2 regions of the Nocardia sp. NPDC023733 genome follow, and region 2 is predicted to be linked to the other one. Evidence: riboswitches for the same ligand, from Rfam matches in the RefSeq annotation. Region 2 holds a riboswitch; the other holds the start of a gene.
What was found. Region 2 has a riboswitch for cobalamin ahead of AB0F86_RS26090 (iron ABC transporter permease). Riboswitches for the same ligand answer to the same signal wherever they lie in the genome.
Positions count from the first base shown of each region.

Region 1 (6,137 bases), on a different contig from region 2:
GTCGACTCTAACCGAGAAACACAAATGTGGACAAGGTGTCCATTTGTGTTCTATCGTCGAACCAAGCGGACACAATGTCCGGTTATTGAAAGGCTCGATATGACCCACCTGCTGCACCTCGACGCCAGCGCCAGGACCAATTCCCTCAGCCGCAGGCTCGGCGCGGAATTCGTGCGGGCCTGGCGCGAAGCGGAGCCCGGGGGCGACTACACCTACCGCGACCTCGCCACCGACCCCGCACCGTTCATCGACGAAGGGTGGACCGAGCTGTGCGATGCCGTCCTCGCGGCGGGGAGTACCGATCTCGATCGCCTGCCGGACCTCGCCGTCACGCCCGCCGCCCGCGCCGCATGGCGCATCGTCGAACCCCTGCTCGCGCAATTGCTGGCCGCCGACGTCATCCTCATCGGCACCCCGATGTACAACTACTCGATCCCCGCCACGCTCAAGGCCTGGCTCGATCAGGTGACCTTCCCGCGTATGTCGCTGGGGCACAGGCGCTTCGTCGTCGTGTCCGCCCGCGGCGGCGCCTACTCGCCCGGTGCGCCGAAAGCCGCGTTCGACTATCAGGAGCGCTACCTGCGCGACTTCTTCGCAGGCCATTACGCCGTCACCGACACCGTTTTCGTCAATGCCGAACTGGCCAACGCTGTCTCGGACCCCAACCTTGCCCACCTGCGTACCGAGCACGAGGCCTCACTCGACGCCGCCATCGCCGAAGTACGCCTGCTCGCAAAGGATTACACGCGATGAACTGGATCCTGCTCGGCGTGGCCGGGCTGGTCGAAATCGCCTGGTCGCAGACCATCAAACCCACCGAGAACTTCACCAGACTCGGCCCGACCCTGCTGTGCATCGCGCTCGGCTCGCTGGCGGTCTACCTGCTCTCGCGCGCCATGCAGACCCTTCCGGTCGGCACGGCATACGCGGTGTTCACCGGGATCGGCGCACTCGGAGCGATCGGTCTCGGCGTGCTCGTGCACAAGGACCCGCTCAGCGCGGGCCGGGTCTTCGCCCTATCGCTGATTCTCGGTGGCATCGTGCTCGCGCGCGTCACCAACCCCGAGTGACCCTGTGGCACACCCGATGCGGGCTCGGCGGGCACTTGACCGGTAGGGTCGGCTGATGGACCAGCCAGTTCGCCCCCCGGACCTGTCCACTCGGCCCCACGAGCTCACCGTCGAGCGAGTCATGAAGGCCCAGCCGAGCCTGCTGTACGCGGCTTGGACCCAAGGCCTCGACCTGTGGCTGGCCGTCCCCGGATCGGTTCTGATGCGACCCGCCGTGAACGAGCCCCTCTATTTCGACACCGGCTCGGCCGAGAAACGCAACCCGCACTACGGCCGCATCCTCACGCTCGAAGCCAACCGCCGGATCGAGTTCACCTGGGTCACCGCCGCGACCGAAGGGGTGGAGACCGTGGTCGCCGCCGAATTCCTGAAACAACCACGCGGCATCAGGTTGCGGCTGCGGCACTCCGGTTTCCCCACCGCCGCCATCCGTGACCTGCATCAGCAGGTGTGGCCGGAGAAGCTGGAACGCCTCGACGAAGTGACGAGTATCCCGGTCTGAGCTCACGTAGGTTCGGTATCGCACACACATTTCTCGACTGAGGCGAAAGGAACGTGATGGCGATTCGTAGCGCACGCACACTCTGGGCAGGCGGGCTGCAGGACGGCTCAGGGCAGGTCGAGCTGGTCAGCTCCGGTCTCGGCAAATTCGACGTGTCCTGGCCCCGGCGCACGGCCGACACCGCCGAGGGCACCAGCCCCGAAGAGCTGATCGCGGCCGCGCATTCGTCGTGCTACTCGATGGCGCTCTCGGCCGAGCTCGCCAACGTGGGCGGTACCACGGAGAGCCTCGACGTCACCGCCGACGTGACCCTCGGCCCCGACCCGGCGGGCGGTTTCCGGATCAGCAAGATCAAGCTCACCGTGCGCGCCGTCGCCTCGGGGATCGACGCCGAGGGCTTCTACACCGCGGCGACCGCGGCCAAGAACGGCTGCCCGGTGAGCAAGGCGCTCGCCGGTGTCGCCGAGGTGGAACTGGACGCCGAACTCATCTGAACACTCACCGCTGGGTGAACCAGCGGTGCGCCGCCGGGGTGTACATCGCCGGAATCGCGATCACCACCGCGAGGATGTGCACCGCCCGGCAGGCGACGAGGACAGCTGAATCGGGCGCGAGCCCACCGAACAGGGCGCCGAAATCGTCGGTGGAAAGCAGCACAGCCAGCGGTTCGATGATGAGCGAGACCAATCCGATCATCCCGATACCGACGGTGAGCAGGGCCCGCGACACCCGGCTGCCGTTGGCCATGTGCATCGCGACCCCGAGCACCACCAGGTAGATGGCCAGCCGGGGCAGCAGACCCGTCGCGGTGGCGCCCAATTCGGTCCCACCGCGCACGGCACGCAGCAGTCCTTCGGCGACTCCGGCGGCCAGCGCGGTGACCAGCCCGGCGAAGGCCACGCGCACCGCGCCCGGACGGGCGACGGAAACAGAGAAGGCAGTGTCGGTCATGATGCCGACACTGCCCTCCCGCGGTACTCACGAGGATCACCCCGAGGTAGCGACCTCGCGTGCTACCGGAGTGCTACGCGCGCTCGACCATTCGGTGAGCGCGGCGAACGCCAGTCCCAGAGCCGCCCACAGGGTTGCGGTTTCGGCCAGCGAGGCCACCCGGAACTGCCACAGCAGCGTCGCCGGGAAATCGTCGGAGACCTCGTTCACCCCCGGCAGCAGCACGTAACCGACCGTGGTGACCAGCACGAACGCGGCTACCGCGGCAACGATCCGGAACGAGTCGAGCTGACCGGCCAGCGCGCGATAGGCCGCGACGGCCGCCGCGACCGCGAGCAGGCCGAGCACGACGACGGCCACCCACAGCCAGGTGCGCTGGTCGATGGTTTCCGGGTCGCCGACCGCCGGTGGATTGGCCGGGTACTTGAAGAACGGCACCGCGACGATCGCCACCCACGCGAATCCCGCTGCGGTCAGCGACAATCGGGGGCCGCTCAGCGCGGTGAAACGGCGAGCCACGTTCACCACGGCGGCGAAGATCGCCCCGAACGCCATACCGGCCAAGGCGAGCGCGAGGAACTGACCCGCCTGCTGCCCCGATCGGCTGACCAGCGGTTCTTCATCGTGCGCCTGGTCCTCGACGGTCCCGTGCGAATGCCCGCCGGAACCGGCTTCCTCGATGGCGATCGCCGCCTCGATATGGGGCTCACCGATGAAATAGCCCACTGTCGCGGCCAGCAGACCGGCGATCAGACCGGCCAGCAGACCACGTAACAGCAGGGTTTTGAAGGATCCGGTCAGTGGCACGGGACACCGAGCAGGTGACGTCCGTCGTGCATCAGCTCGTGCAGGAACATCCCGCTACGCGAGACGGCCCCCTGATCGAAACCGACCAGGTACAGCGTGAGCAGTGCAAGAAGAACGACACCGACCGTGACCAGCACGGTTGCCAGGGTGTCGAGGCCGGTAGACCGGCTGGGTGAATGCGCGATAGCCATTCGGGTCCTCCTCCGGGATGCGCGTCCCGCGATCGAAGCGATAGGCGAGGATGCCGATGTCTGGCTGTCCGCACCGGAATCCGGCACGGAATACAGTGGCGCGACCGCTCCGGAATCTCACCGGATTACCGCGCACCCTCGCGTAATTTCCCTCGAACTGTGACAGCCGCCGCCAGGGCGCGTCAATACATCCAGGGGAAACGCCCCGATCAGGACTTCGCGGGCACGTCCAGCACGACCTCGAATTCGAGCAGCGACGCACCGGTCGACACCGGCTTGGGCCGCTCACCGTCGGCACCGTGACCGGCGTGCGCCGCGCGGGCCGGGCCGTCACGCCACGCGGCGAACGACTCCTCCGAATCCCACTGCGTCACCACGAAATACCGGTTGTCACCGGCCACCGGACGCAGCAACTGGAAGCCGAGGAACCCGGGCGAGTTCTCCACCGCGTGGGCCCGCGCGGCGAACCGCTTCTCCAGCTCCGGGCCCGCGCCCTCGGGAATCTCGATCGCATTGATCTTCACAACAGCCATGAGTCGACTGTATACGGGGCAGAATCGGGTGCGTGCTGTACGACGAAGGCGGGGTCGGGGTGCCGATTCTGCTGCTACACGGTCTGATGGGAAGCGCGCGTACCTGGTCGGATCAGGTGCCGTGGCTGCGCGAGTTCGGTCATGTCCACACCTTCGACGCCGCGGGTCACGGTCGTGTTCCGCCCGCCGAGCTCAGCACCGAGGCGTTCGTCGCCGACCTCGCCGCGCACACGGCGGCGATCACCGAACCGATGATCGTGATCGGGCATTCGATGGGTGCGCTGCACGGGTGGGTGTTCGCGGCGACCCATCCCGAGCGGGTCCGCGCGATCGTCGTCGAGGACATCGCCCCGGACTTCACCGGCCGCACCGCCGCCCACTGGGCCGAACTCATCCACTCCTGGCCGCAACCCTTCCCCGACGAGCAGGCCGTGATCGACTATTTCGGGCCGGTGGCCGGGCGGTACTTCCTGCGGGCATTCACCGAATCGAGCGGCTACCGGCTCCACGGCGAGGTCGACACCTTCCGCGCGATCTCCGAGGAATGGGGAACGCGCGACTTCTGGGACGAATGGAAATCGCTGCGCGTTCCCGCATTGCTCATCGAGGGCGAGCACACCATCACCCCGGCTGGGCAGATGCGGACGATGGCCGAGGTGCATCCGGACGCGGAGTACGTGCGAGTTCCCGGGGCGGGGCACCTGATTCACGATGAGCGGCCCGAGGAATACCGCGCGCACGTCGAACGGTTTCTGGCGCGGGTCTGAGCCGCAGCCTGGTCGGACGGCTTCTGGTGCGGGGCTGGGTGTCTACCCTCGAGGAAGTCCCCACGCCGCACCCTGCCCCTGGCCTGCAAGCAGGTCGAACGGTACCGGCGGATATCAGGCGCCCTCGCCGGCCAGGGCGAACAAACCGTCCTCGGTCTGCTCGATGAGCCCGTCGACCAGCAGCGAATCCAGCGCCCGAGCTCGCTGACCCGGGTCGCGCGTCCAGGCCATGTCCAGCCGCACCCGCTCGACCGGCCCCGACGCATCACGCAGCACATCGAGCAGCCTGCCGCGCGCCTGCCGATCGGTGCCCTCGTACTTCTGCACCTTGCGCACCACCTCGGCGGCCGGCCTGCCCGCGTCGACCCAGGCGCAGCGCGGCAGCGGGCAGTTGCCGCAGTCGGGGTTGCGGGCCGTGCAGACCAGCGCGCCCAGTTCCATCAGCGCCGCCGAGAACTTCGCGGCCCGCGGCACCGAGGTGGGCAGCAGCGCCTCGGTTTCGGCGAGATCGCGCGAGGACGGATTACCGGGTTCACGGCCGTGCACCGCCCGCGCCACCACGCGGCGAACATTGGTGTCCACCACCGGAACTCGCTGCCCGTACGCGAAACACGCCACCGCGCGCGCGGTGTAGGCGCCGATACCCGGCAGGCTCAGCAGGACGTCGACATCGGCCGGAACCACGTCGCCGTGCTCGGCGGCCAGCACCCGCGCGCACTCGTGCAACCGCAGTGCCCGGCGCGGATAACCGAGCTTGCCCCACGCCCGCAGCACCTCGGCCTGTGACGACGCCGCCATCGCCGAGGGCACCGGCCAGCGCGCCACCCACTCACGCCAGATCGGCTCCACCCGCACCACGGGTGTCTGCTGCAGCATGATCTCGCTCATCAGGATGTGCCAGGCGGTCGCCTCCGGCCGCCGCCACGGCAGGTCACGCGCCCGCTCGGTGAACCAATCCAGCAGGACCTCGGCGTCGATACTCACTGTTCCCGTTCCATCTCTGCCAGGCCGACTTTGCCGAGGCGTAACAGCGCAGACTCGCTGGTAACCGATAGCGTGTGCACAATGGTCGGTATGCCTGGTTCTAATCCGATAAGTGCCTGGAAGTCGCTGCGCGAGGGCAACGAGCGCTTCGTCAACGACACTCTGCTGCATCCTAGCCAGGGCGCAGCAGACCGGGCCAAGCTCGTGAACGGACAGCGACCGCACGCCATCCTCTTCGGCTGCGGCGATTCGCGCGTAGCCGCCGAACTGATCTTCGACCAGGGTCTCGGCGACATGTTCGTGGTGCGTACCGCAGGCCACGTCGTCGACTC
Region 1 is NZ_JBFAAN010000012.1:8,254-14,390, reverse strand. Features, by position in the region: gene AB0F86_RS28825 (NAD(P)H-dependent oxidoreductase) at 100-753, shown strand; gene AB0F86_RS28820 (multidrug efflux SMR transporter) at 750-1,070, shown strand; gene AB0F86_RS28815 (SRPBCC domain-containing protein) at 1,126-1,572, shown strand; gene AB0F86_RS28810 (OsmC family peroxiredoxin) at 1,629-2,066, shown strand; gene AB0F86_RS28805 (hypothetical protein) at 2,071-2,523, opposite strand; gene AB0F86_RS28800 (CbtA family protein) at 2,560-3,330, opposite strand; gene AB0F86_RS28795 (CbtB-domain containing protein) at 3,321-3,521, opposite strand; cobalamin riboswitch at 3,555-3,704, opposite strand; gene AB0F86_RS28790 (antibiotic biosynthesis monooxygenase) at 3,731-4,054, opposite strand; gene AB0F86_RS28785 (alpha/beta hydrolase) at 4,087-4,821, shown strand; gene AB0F86_RS28780 (A/G-specific adenine glycosylase) at 4,936-5,805, opposite strand; gene AB0F86_RS28775 (carbonic anhydrase) at 5,896-6,137, shown strand, end outside.
Region 1: linked by a shared signal. The riboswitch ahead of AB0F86_RS28795 (CbtB-domain containing protein) and the one ahead of AB0F86_RS26090 (iron ABC transporter permease) in region 2 are both predicted to bind cobalamin.

Region 2 (6,137 bases):
GGATGTGGGTGCCGATCGGCTCGCGGTGGCGCGGGTCGGTTTGGGTGGCGCGATTCTCGATCGGTGTGAAATACCTCGTGACACAGGCACGTTCGATCCGGATGAGGTGATCGCCGAACTGGCGAGGATGACGGAATCGATGATGGACGCGGCGCATAAGGGTGCGGTGTGCGTCGGTGTGGGGCTCGCGTTCTGCGGGATGGTGCGCGAGCGCGACGGGGTGGTGCGGTACGGGCCCAATATCGGGTGGGTCGATGTGCCGGTCGGGGCGTTGCTGTCCGAAAGGCTCGGTGTGCCTGTGGCAGTGGGCAACAACGCCAACCTCGGCGCGATCGCCGAACGTGAACGCGGTGTGGGGACGGGAGTGCGCGACCTGATCTACCTGCACGGTGAGGTCGGGATCGGCGGCGGTGTCATCATGGGTGGAGAACTGCTCGGTGGCGAAGGCGGGTACGGCGGCGAGGTCGGGCACATGATCGTGAATCCCGGCGGCCGGGCTTGCCGATGCGGCTCGCGGGGCTGTCTGGAAGCCGAGGCCGGTGAGCTCGCCCTGATCGCGGCGGCCGGTCGCAGCGATCTGACCGGCCGGGCGGCGGTCGCGGCGATCGTCGACGCGGCGGCGCGCGGTGACGCCGATGCCCGCGACGCATTGCACCAGGTGGGGGACTGGCTCGGGTACGGGGTGGCCAACCTCGTCAACGTGTTCAACCCGACCATGGTGGTGTTCGGTGGGGTCCTGCGCGAGATCTACCTGGCCGCCGCAGCGCAGGTGCGCAGCCGGTTGGCGGTCGACGGGCTGCTGGCGGTCCGCGAGCGGGTCCGGTTGCGCACCTCCGCGCTCGCCGACGACGCCCCGCTCGTCGGCGCCGCCGAACTGGCCTTCGCCGAGCTGCTCACCGATCCGTTGCAGACCCTGGCCCGCGCGCAAACGCCTGACCTGCGTGCGAGCACCGAGTAGATTTGCCGATATGCCAAGTGACCTGCAGCTGAAGATCATGAACGGTGTTCACCGTGCCCTGCTCACCGTCACCGGTGGGCGGATCGGCAAGACCGTGATGGGGATGCCGTCGCTCGAACTCACCACGATCGGCCGCAAGTCGGGTCAGCCGCGTTCGGTGATGCTCACGGCTCCTATTCTGGAGGAAGACCGGATCGTCGTCGTCGCCTCGCGCGGCGGCGATCCCACCCATCCCGCCTGGTTCCTCAACCTGCGCGACAACCCCGAGGTCGAGGTGGCCGTACAGAGCGGTCCGCGCACGCCGATGATCGCCCGCGTGGCGACGGAAGCCGAACGGGCAGACCTGTGGCCGCAGGTCGTCGCGACGTACAAGGGATACGGCGACTACCAGACCAAGACCACCCGCGAGATCCCGCTGGTCCTGCTCACCCCGCGCTGACCGGTCAGCGAACCGCGTCGTCGGCGCGTGGGACCACGGTCGAGGCGGGCACCAGGTTCCAGGCCTCCAATTGCTTGCGGATCTGCTCGGCGGCGTCGATGTTGAGCGGTCCGCTCGTCCACAGGGCGTAGGGCAGGTTGAAGAAGCGACTCTGCCGCACCGCACGCAGGTTGTCGATGCCGGGCTTGCCGCGCAGCAGGTCGACCTTCTGCGCGTAGGTCTGGCCGGGGTAGTCGACGAACATGATGGCGTCGGGGTCGGCGGCGGCCAGGCGCTCCCAGGAGACCTTGGTCCAGGTGTCGGCGACGTCGTGGAGGATGTTGCGGGCGCCCGCCGCCTCCAGGATCGCCTGAGGCGCACCGAATTTCCCGCTCGAGTAGATGGTGTCGGTGCCGCTGTCGAAGAGGAAGACGGTGGGAGCCTTCGCCGGTTTCGGAGCGGCCGCCAGGGCCGCCAGCCTGGTGTCGAGATCGGCGGTGACTTCGCTCGCGCGGGCGGTGCGGCCGGTGATGACACCGAGATCGGTGAGGTCGGTACGCAACGCCGTCCACGGCTCGACGGTGCCGCGTGCGGCGCCCCCGTCGGCCTGGCGACAACTCTCGGTGAGTACGTAGGCGGCGATGCCGTCCTTGCGCAAGGAGGCGGGGGTGAGGTTGCTCGCCTCGTCGTAGCCGTAGCTCCAACCGGCGAGCATCACGTCGGGGCGTTGGGCGAGAACCGTTTCGCGCGAAGGGTATTCGGGGGCGACATCGTTGAGGCCGTCGACGACCTCGGCACCGTAGTGGGTGCGCAGTGTGGCCGCGTCACGTTTGACGCTGGAGACCGCCGCCACCTGATCCTGGGCACCCAGTGCCAGCACCATGGAGATGAGATTGCCGTCGTTGACGAACATGCGCTGCGCGGGTGCCGGAAAACGGGTCTCCACACCGCAATTGCGCACCGTCACGGCGGTCGCGGATTCGGCGGACGTTCCGGCGCACGCCGCGAGTACGGCGGCGAGTGCGGTGGTGGCCAGGATACGGCCGAGGTTCGTGTTCATCGTCGTGCCTCTCGCGGGGTGATCAACAGGTGGTCCTCGCCGGTGACCGGATGCCGGACGCGGTTGGCGTCGACACCGAACACCTCGGCGACGACGGCGGGGGAGAGCGCGTCGGCTGGTGGCGCGGGTGGGTACGCAGAACCCTTGTGTAGCACGATGATCCGATCGCAATAGCGGTCCGCCAGCGAAAGGTCGTGCAGAGCGGCCACCACCGTGCGGCGCAGACCGCGGACCAGGGTGAGCAATTCGAGCTGATGGGTGACATCGAGATGGTTGGTCGGCTCGTCGAGCAGCAGGACGGGGGTGTTCTGGACGAGTGCACGGGCCAGCAGGACCCGTTGACGTTCGCCACCGGAGAGCCGGCGCACCGGTCGTCCGGCGAAGCCGTGCAGGTCGACCGACGCCAAAGCCTGTGTCACCCGCTGTTGTTCGCGTGGTGCCTCCAGACCCCACGGCGGCAGGTATGGGGTGAGCCCCAGCGCCACGACCTCACCGACCAGCATGTCGTCGGGTGGTATCTCGTCCTGGGCGACCAGCGCGACGGTCGCGGCGCGGCGGCGGGGCCGCAGATCGTGCAGGACCTGGTCGTCGACGAGTACCCGGCCGGAACGGGGTCGGTGCACACCGGACAAGGTGCGCAGCAGCGTGGTTTTGCCGCTGCCGTTGGGGCCGACGAAGCCGACGGTCTCACCCGGCTCGATCGTGAAGTCCACCTCCGCGAGAACAGTGCGCCGGCCGATGGCGCAGGCGAGCTCGCGCGCATGGAGTCTGCCGTGTTCGAGAGGCGGCGGCTCGGGGGCCGGTTCGTGGGAACTCATGAGGTGCCGAATCGGTAGCGGCGTCTGCCCATCAGCAGAAGGAACGTGGGGGCGCCGATGAGGCCGGTGAGGACACCGACCGGAATCTCGGTGGGGCGCACCAGCACCCGGGTGGCGGCATCGGCGACGACGAGGAACAGCGCCCCGCACAGCGCGCAGGCGGGCAACAGATCGCGATGCCGTGGGCCGACGATCATGCGCGCGGCATGCGGCACGACCAAGCCGACGAAACCGATCCCACCCGACACCGCGACCAGCACACCGACGAGCACGGCGAGCAGCACGAACAGCCCGATCCGCAGGCCGGTCACCGGAACCCCGAGCGAGGAGGCGGTGTCGGCGCCGAGGGTGAGGGCGTCGAGCCAGCCCGCGATCGCGACCAGGATCGTGGCACAGAGCGCGACGACGGTCAGTGGGAGGGCCAGGGTCGGCCAATCGGCGCCCGCGAGGCTGCCGAGCAACCAGAACAGCACCGATTCGGCGGCGGCGGGATCGGTGCTGCGGAACACCAGGTAGCTGCTGCAGGCGGCGAAGGCCGAGCCGAGCACGGTACCGGTGAGCACCAGCCGCAACGGGGTGAGCCCGCCCTGCGCCAGGGCGATGAGGAAGACGAGGGTCGCCGCACCGAAAGCGCCGGCCAGCGCGCCGCCGGACAGCGCCCACATGCCGGCACCCGCGAACAGGCCGGAGGTGATGACGGCCGCCGCGCCGACGGCCGCGCCGGAGGAGACGCCGAGCAGGTAGGGGTCGGCGAGCGGGTTGCGAACCAGGGTCTGCATCGCGGCGCCCGCCACCGCGAGACCGGCACCGACCACGGCGGCGAGGATGGTGCGCGGGACGCGCAGCTGCCAGACGATGGTGTCGATACCGGGGTCGGTGGGGGTGGTTCCGGTGAGCCGGGCGCCGAGGGTGTCGAGTACCGCGCGCACGGGAACGGTCTCCGCGCCGAAGCCGGTGGCGGCGATCATGGCGACCAGCAGCAGCACCGCGAGCACGGGTAGTGCGAGCGAGATCCGTGCACGGATCATCGCGGGTTCTCCAGAGGCAAGGCGCGGCCCTTTCAGAGGGTGCCCGGCGAGGGAGGTCTGACTTTCGCCGTGAGGCGATCACAGTGGCGCGACCGTCCCGGAATTGCACCGGATTCCCGCACCCACCGGGGATGACCCACCGACTGTAGCGCGGCACCGGGTGCCGGCACAGCGCCGGGTTCGGCTCACGGTAAGGCAAAGGGTGTTCGCCGGTTTGTCCGGTTGCTTGAATCCGGGTATGTACCGACCGAACACCTCTGCGCACGGCCTGCGTGGCCGCGTCACCGCCGCGTTCCTCGCGGTGGCCACCGCCGCGACTCTCGGCCTGACCGGATGCGCGGGCGGTGACGACAAGCCGCTCGGCACCCCCGACGCGCCGCTGCCCACCGAGGTTCCGCCGGGCACCACCCTCGTGGTCGCCGACCAGCAGGAGCGGTTGCAGAACGCGCTTCGGCTCTCGGGCGAGCTGGACAAGCTGCCGTTCAAGATCGAGTTCGCGAACTTCGTCGGCGGGCCCGCGATCCTGGAGGCCTTCCGGGCCGGCGCGGCCGATGTGGGCCAGGTCGGTGACGTACCGCCGATCCACGCACTCGCGGCGGGGCAGGACGTACCGATCGTCGGCTCCTACCAGACCAACCCGCAGGCGCTGAAACTCGCTGTCGCTCCGGGTTTGTCGATCACGAAGCTCACGGACCTGAAGGGGCGCAATATCGCCTACGCCGAGGGCACCGCCCAGCAGGCGGCGGTGTTGAAAGCGCTGAGCAAGGCGGGTCTGAAAACCGGTGACGTGCAACTGATCCGGTTGCAGCTCGCGGAGTTCCTCGACGCGGTGCGCACCGGGCAGGTCGATGTGGCGCCGCTGATCGAACCGAATGTGACCAGGTTGCTGCGCACTCCCGGCACGTCGCTGATTCCGGATTCGGAGACGAGCGGCATCTACAGCGGGCTCGCCTATGTGTACGCGCGGCGCGCCGTGGTGCAGGATCCGGCGAAAGCGGCCGCGACCCGGGCCCTGGTCGGCGCGTTCGTGCGGGCCTGGCACTGGACCAACACCCACAGCGCGGAATGGGCCGACGCCTATTACGTGCGCAACCAGAAGGTGAGCCCAGACGACGCGCGGCGGATCGTGGAATCGCTCGGCACCTATACATTCCCGCACCTGGACCAGCAGCTGGTCGCGCGTCAGCAGAGCACGATCGACGCGATCGACGCCGCCGGTGAATTGCCGAAGAAGATCACCGCCGCAGACGGTTTCGACCTGCGGTTCGACGCGGCGGTCACCGAAGCCGTCACCGCCAGCGGCGCAGCCTTCGCCCCGGCGGTGAGCTGATGGCGACCCTCGAAGCCGGTGTGCTGCGGCGCGTGCGCGCACACCGGACCGGCGAACCCGAATTGGCTCCGCGCGGACGCGGGAAGCGAAGGCTCGGCCCCGGCAAGCCCATCCCGTTCGGTTTCGCGCTCGGTCCGGCGCTGCTCGTCGGCGCCTGGGTCGCCGGATCGGCCACTGGTGCACTGGATCCCGAGACCCTGCCCGCGCCGTGGACGGTCGCGCGGACGGCGGGGGAGCTGATCGCGGACGGGCGACTGCAGTCCAATCTGCTCACCTCGCTGCAACGCGCGGCGATCGGGCTGGTGCTCGGTGTGGTGATCGGGGTGGTGCTGGCACTGATCGCCGGGTTGAGCCGAATCGGGGAGGCGCTGGTCGACGGCCCCGTACAGATCAAGCGCGCCATTCCGACGTTGGCGCTGATCCCGCTGTTCATCGTGTGGTTCGGGATCGGCGAGGAGATGAAGCTGATCGTCATCACGACCAGCGTGCTGATCCCGATCTACCTCAATACCCACGCGTACCTGC
Region 2 is NZ_JBFAAN010000009.1:3,640-9,776, forward strand. Features, by position in the region: gene AB0F86_RS26070 (ROK family protein) at 1-958, shown strand, start outside; gene AB0F86_RS26075 (nitroreductase family deazaflavin-dependent oxidoreductase) at 969-1,397, shown strand; gene AB0F86_RS26080 (ABC transporter substrate-binding protein) at 1,402-2,436, opposite strand; gene AB0F86_RS26085 (ABC transporter ATP-binding protein) at 2,433-3,254, opposite strand; gene AB0F86_RS26090 (iron ABC transporter permease) at 3,251-4,282, opposite strand; cobalamin riboswitch at 4,310-4,458, opposite strand; gene AB0F86_RS26095 (ABC transporter substrate-binding protein) at 4,521-5,612, shown strand; gene AB0F86_RS26100 (ABC transporter permease) at 5,612-6,137, shown strand, end outside.